2 regions of the Lacticaseibacillus sp. 30 genome follow, and region 1 is predicted to be linked to the other one. Evidence: riboswitches for the same ligand, from Rfam matches in the RefSeq annotation. Region 1 holds a riboswitch; the other holds the start of a gene.
The links. Region 1 has a riboswitch for lysine ahead of ACWPAB_RS05295 (ABC transporter permease subunit). Riboswitches for the same ligand answer to the same signal wherever they lie in the genome.
Positions count from the first base shown of each region.

Region 2: another riboswitch for lysine. It lies ahead of lysA (diaminopimelate decarboxylase); the one in region 1 lies ahead of ACWPAB_RS05295 (ABC transporter permease subunit).

Region 1 covers NZ_JBSOQX010000005.1:143,878-147,296, forward strand. The annotation lists gene ACWPAB_RS05285 (helix-turn-helix domain-containing protein) at 1-357, opposite strand, end outside; gene ACWPAB_RS05290 (helix-turn-helix domain-containing protein) at 354-1,229, opposite strand; lysine riboswitch at 1,657-1,829, shown strand; gene ACWPAB_RS05295 (ABC transporter permease subunit) at 1,933-3,419, shown strand, end outside.
Region 2 covers NZ_JBSOQX010000032.1:4,690-8,108, forward strand. The annotation lists gene ACWPAB_RS14060 (aspartate kinase) at 1-1,177, opposite strand, end outside; lysine riboswitch at 1,613-1,792, shown strand; gene lysA (diaminopimelate decarboxylase) at 1,891-3,237, shown strand; gene dapD (2,3,4,5-tetrahydropyridine-2,6-dicarboxylate N-acetyltransferase) at 3,248-3,419, shown strand, end outside.

The DNA of each region.
Region 1 (3,419 bases):
AATTGAAAAGCGTTCCGGCGCGTCATTATGTAAGGTCAAATGCAACAACAGGCGTTGATTAACATTGGCGAGTGGCAATTGACGTAAAATGCTGGCCAATTCCTGAACGTCAGCGTGACGCGCAGCCGCCAAATAACGTTGTAAAAAAGGTTGCTTATCCCTAGAACGAGGTTTTGCAAACACATCCCAATCTAAATTCAACTGATCCAACAACAAAAAGAAACGATCAGCAGCTAACTGTGAGGTACCATTTTCAAACTTTGACAAACTTGACACCGATAAAATGCCATGCGCTGCCATTTTTAAAGTCAGTCCTCGTTCCCTACGTAATAACTTAAATTGTCTACCAATCGTCATCTCGCAGCCCCCTCCTCCTTAAGAAACCGCTGCCAACTAGTTGTTAACAATTGAGCAAAAAATGGTGACTCTAATAACCGCAAACTGGCTAACAGTTGCTCAACCGCTGCCGTTGCTGCTCGATGCTTACCGCGATGGTACACCAATAATTGCTGCTGATACCGAAGCATCAATCGGGAATAGAGATCATCCGGCGGCACTGGCATACTGGTCGCAATGGTTAGCAAGCGAACTGCTTCACTAAACTCACGCCGATGGATCAGTAACGCAATGCTATTCGTGAGAATCGCCCACAAATATTGATCGCGCGTCCGGTGACTCTCGGTTTTTGGCATATCCAGTAACATCCCTGCCACTAAACTAACCAACTGTTTACTGTCGAAAAGCACCAACGTCGCCGCAAAAAGATCCAGCTCATAAAGTCCCCAGTGCTTAATTCGTTTTAAGTAACGCATAACGTCAGTCTTCATGGCTGGTGTTGTTTGAAAACTCGGGTCACTGAACCCGTTGTGCGCCATGATGTTAATCTGATTAAGTCGGTAAAAAATAAGCCCCGTTTCCCGCCATAACCGATACTGTCGCTTAGCCAATGCCAGTAGCGCCGGTTTCCCAGCAACAGTCGCCCGGTTCACCTGCTGGAAAAAGTTATCCTGATTCAAGGCGCGGTATCCTTGTTGAATGGATTCAACGTCTTGATCAAACCGTGTTAATAATTTTAAAACAACTGCCGCACTCAGTTGCGTCTCCCCACGTTCAAACCGCGACAAAGTTGCAGCTGTCGTAATCCCAGCTGCAATTTCTTCTAATGAATCATTTTCCTCGAGACGTAAAGCCCGCAAATATGCCCCGATTTTGACATGTTCTTCTGGCATCAGCACCCGACCCTTTTATGAGAACTTTATTAGACAAACTTAACACGTTTTGCCATTTTTTCAAAATATCTTACTACTTATTGCACCTCAAATTTGAATATTTTTGTTTTTAAACGCTGCCTAAACATGGGTTGCTAGTCCCAAGAATTTTTTACGCATTTTTCTGATAGACATCAGGCAGTAGCGAAAATTCAATGGACGCCGCCATACCAGCGCCTTAGCCTTGGCGATCGCTACTCCGAATTTTCACAAAACCAGTTCAGACTATCGAAGCCTGCCCAACAAGCATCAGAAGAGCGAATCCTTCTACTGTGCCATCTAAAACGTGTGAGCAGACGTAGAAACTGTACTTGCTCACGCGCTGCCATTATAAATTGACATCCATCCCTGACTCCGCTAAACTCAATTTTGACATTTAAATACACCACCAAGAAATAGAGGTTGCGGTGGGCAACGAAAACTGGGGAGTGCCGTATCATGTTGAACCAGTTGTAAGTGCCACCGCCGAAATGTTGCACGATATTCGGATCGTGCGCATTGGGCCATGGGTGCATAACCCATGGACTGTCGAAGCACTCGCTTCGGGGCGCTATGATTCTGGTTTATGACTAAAATCGATGGAATCGACCTTTATTGCGGTATCACAACACAATAAGGTCGATTTTTTGTTTCCAGCTCTATTTCCCACTACAAGAAGGGAGAAATGTCAGTTATGAAAAAGCATTGGGTTGCACGTTTAGGCGTGCTGGGCTTCGCCTTGAGCCTCTTACTAGGCAGTTTTGCTGCCACCCCGGTCAATGCTGCTAGTGATAGCGGCACGTTTAAAGTCGGCATGGAGGCTGGCTATGCGCCGTTCAACTGGACGCAAACCACCAGCGCTAACAACGCCGTCAAGATTCAAGGTAGTCAGGAATACGCTAACGGCTACGATGTGCAGATTGCACGTAAGGTTGCCAAAGCCTTACACAAAAAGGTAGTCGTCGTCAAAACATCTTGGGACGGATTGCCACCAGCTCTAACTTCAGGCAAAATCGATGCCATCATCGCCGGCATGTCACCGACACCTGATCGTCGCAAGACCATCGATTTCAGTAATCCCTACTACATCTCCAACTTGACGATGGTTGTTCGCAAAGACAGCAAGTATGCCAAAGCCAAGAGCATTGCGGATTTTAAGGGTGCTAAAATCACCGCGCAGCTCAGCACCTATCATTATCAGGCGATCAATCAAATCAAGGGTGTCGTCAAGGAACCGGCTATGAACGATTTTCCGGCTATGCGTGTGGCCTTGGAATCCGGAACCATTGATGGTTACGTTTCCGAAGTGCCTGAAGGGATCACGGCAGAACGTGCTAATCCTAACTTGATGTATATCCATTTTGCAAAAGGTCAGGGTTTTAAAACCGATGCCAGTGACACGAATCTGGCGATTGGCTTGCGCAAGAATGATCCGAATAAAGCAAAGATCAATGAACTACTTGCCACAATTTCAAGTAAAGAACGAGCACAGCTGATGAATGAAGCTGTCGATAACCAGCCATCAACTGAGAGCAATGGCAACTGGTTCATCGCGATTATGAAGCAATATGGTCCAATGCTGTTACGCGGGACAGGCATGACCTTACTGATTTCCCTTGTTGGGACAATCGTCGGCTTTATCATCGGGTTGTTAGTCGGGATTATCCGGACAACTCCTAAGCCGAAAAAACTCGGTCAGCGCGGCTTACGCGCCGTGATCAACTGGCTGCTGTCGTTGTACATCGAAGTTTTCCGTGGCACGCCAATGATTGTTCAGGCCGCGGTCCTATATTATGGTGCCGCACAAGCTTGGCATTTGAACATGGACCGGACCACCGCTGCCTTATTGATTGTTTCGATCAACACTGGGGCCTATATTTCCGAAATTATCCGTGGTGGGATTATCTCGGTTGACGAAGGTCAATTCGAGGCTGCCAACGCTCTGGGAATGACCCATCTGCAAACCATGATGAAGGTCATTTTGCCTCAAGCCGTGCGCAACTCACTGCCAGCTGTGACCAACGAATTTATTGTCAACATCAAGGATACGTCCGTTCTGTCCGTTATCTCTGTCTCCGAATTGTTCTTCAGTGGTGAGACTATTGCCGGACAAAGCTTCCAATTCTTCCACACCTATCTGATTGTCAGCGCCATCTATCTCATCATGACCTT
Region 2 (3,419 bases), on a different contig from region 1:
CACCAACGACCATGATGATCGCATAGTCATCAATCCACTTCAGCACATCTGGATGAACCGCCGCTTGAATCTCGGCACAAATTGTCTTGCGTTTGGCCTCAGTTAGCTGGCGATCATCTAAAATAATGGTGAGATCATCAATTCCGCTGGGCATGTGCTCATAACTAATGCCATTGTGGGCTAACACCTGAAGGATCTTCAGAGTGAAGCCAACTTCCTTATTCAACAGATATCGATGCAGGTAGATCGCCCCAAAATGTTGGGAACTTACAATCCCGGTAATGGCATGCTTCGGGACAAAATGCTGTTCTGGGACGATCATTGTCCCTGGAGCAGCAGGATGATTGGTATTTTTAAGATTAATCGGTACCTGCCCAGCAATCGCTGGCAGAATCGCTTCATCATGAAAAACACCAAAGCCGCCATAAGACAGCTCTCGCATTTCCCGATAGGTCATTTCACGAATCATTTGCGGATTCGCCACCACCCGTGGGTCAGCAGCCGCTACGCCATCGACATCGGTAAAGTTTTCATATAAGTCGGCATGAAAACCGTTAGCCAAAATCGCTCCCGTGATATCAGAGCCACCACGAGAAAAGGTGGCAATATCGTCATTGCTGGTATAGCCATAAAATCCCGGTACAACCAAAACCCCGATTGGTCGTCGAAATGTAGCGAGGTTGCGATAGGTTTCACGTGAAACTTCGGCATCATTGGGATGATCTGTGACCACAATTCCTAACGACTTCGGTTCGCCATAGGTGGCTTCAATCCCCTCATGATTCAACACTGCGGTCATTAAAAACGCGTTCAACTTTTCACCGCGCGCCTTAAAGCCTGCCATTAAATAATCATTGTTCTTGAAAGTCAACTTTGGTAACTGGTCTAGCTCTTCTTCAATCGCGGCCATGATCGATGCTTCGAGCTCAAAATCATCGGCGATTGCCTGATATCGAGCAACGATTTCTGCAACAATGGCAGCCACAGCTTCATGCCGCATCACTGCCTGTGCATACTGAATCAATAAATCGGTCACCTTGGTGTCTCCCGGGTGCCGTTTACCTGGCGCACTCGTCACGATCACCTGCCGAGCTGGGTTAGCCTTCATGATCGCCACGACCTTGGCGAATTGTGAACCATTTGCTAGCGATGAACCGCCAAATTTTACGACACGCACGATAAACTGCCTCCTAGACGTCACGACAAATGAGAACTTTGTCATTTTATCCTGTACTTTAACAGACTCTCCCAGAAACACAAGCCCCAGCATGTCGCTAACATGACACGTTTTCGGGTTACTGCATAGAGACAATGTTTTTAAATTTGTTTTTAATGACCTGAGTTCACAGTCACCAGTCTCTGTCACCGCAGGGCCAGCTCGGACTATCGGACAAATGCCAACTATAGGAGAACTAAAAGCCTCGAAGACAGACCTATCTCACTTAAAGCGCGCGAACAGGCCCAGAAGCCTGCACATAAGGACCTCAAGCCTCACTGGCCAAGACCCAGCCATTGAGGCTTGAGGCCGCTTATGCTCCGGTTTCTAAGCGGGCCTGTTCGCGCGCTCTCATTATTTATTTGACGTCCACGTCTTTTTATTATAGGCTGGTGACAAACAGATAGAGGTTGCAACCAACATGAGTAGCTTGATCGAGCGGGATCCTTCGTGATGACATCAAGCCAAAGGGGCGGTTGCCGAAATGGGCGCGCCGGGATCGGCAAGCCTGTTGGGCCAGGATTGAATAAGTCCTGTACTGTCGCTTAGAAACCTAAGCGGGGCGCTATCATTCAAGTAGATTGCAAGTTGGGATCTTTTTGTTTGACGCGTGGCCAAACAAAAGGATCCCTTTTCGTTTGCCATCGCCCTGCCAAATTCGGGAGGATGAACTTATGAATTTTGCCACAAATCATGAAGGCCAATTAACCATCGGCGGGGTCGCTGCCAGCCAGTTGGCCCGAACATTTCAAACCCCACTTTATGTGTACGATGTTGGCGCCATTCGCCAGCAAATTCGCGCATTTAAACGGGTTTTTGAAGAAGCAGATGTGTCATATGCCGTGAGTTACGCCTCCAAAGCCTTCGCGACCATTGCGATGTACGAAGTCGCCAAGTCAGAAGGCGCGCACGTTGACGTGGTGTCCGGCGGTGAACTTTACACCGCTCAGGCAGCCGATTTTCCAATGGCGGCGGTCAGTTTTCATGGCAACAACAAAAGCAAAGCTGAACTGACACAAGCATTGGATGCCGGGGTTGGCACCATCATTGTGGACAATTTTCACGAACTGGATCTCCTTGATGACCTTTTAGGTGCCACCGTTGGTCAACAGGACGTTTTAATCCGCGTTGCCCCTGGTATCAGCGCGCACACGCATGCCTATGACCAGACAGGCCAAACCGACAGTAAATTCGGTTTCGATCTCGCTAGTGGTCAAGCAGATGAAGCCGCCAAGCGCATTTTAGCCGACGATCATCTCAACCTGCTTGGCATCCACGCCCACATTGGCTCCCAGATCTTTGAAGTAGCAGGTTTCGAAGCCGTTACCCAAAAGCTGCTGCATGTCCTTAATAACTGGCATCAGCAATTCGGCTTCATCCCCAAAGTCCTGAACGTTGGCGGCGGCTTCGGCATTGCTTATACCAAGCAAGACGATCCGCTGCCACCAGAAGCCTTTGTTAAGGCAATTCTGGCAACCTTGAAATCACAAAGTCAAACGCTTAACTGGCCGTTGCCAGCCATCTGGATTGAACCCGGTCGTTCGATTGTCGGGCCAGCTGGCTATAGTCTCTATACCGTCGGCAGCCGTAAAGATGTCCCGGGATTGCGGCCATACGTTGCCGTTGACGGTGGCATGGGCGACAATATTCGTCCTGCCTTGTATCAAGCAACCTACACGGCCGTTTTAGCTGACCAGCCAAATGCTGCGCCAGCTGAACATGTCCACTTGGTCGGCAAGTATTGCGAATCCGGCGATATTTTGATCGATGATGCACCGCTGCCCACAACCACACCAGGCGATGTCGTTGTTGTTTTTGACACTGGCGCATACGGCTACTCAATGGCATCCAACTACAATCGCAATCCGCGACCCGCCGTTGTTTTCGTGGAAAATGGCCAAGCCCAGTTGGTCGTGACCCGCGAAACCGATGCTGATCTCATTAAAAATGACTTACATTACGCCGCACCAACTGAGCAGCCTGCTCCAGCTCAAACCGACGCCACTGCCGCAACCAAATAGGAGGCCGATTATGGCACAGTTAGATACTCAAAAAATTATTTCCACCATCGCTAATAGCAAAAAAACCACCCCAGTTAAGGTTTATCTCAAGGGCAAACTAAGCGAGCTGCATTTCCCCAAAAGCGTTCATGCTTTCATCGGTAAACATACCGGCACCGTGATTGGCGACTGGGCAGAAATTA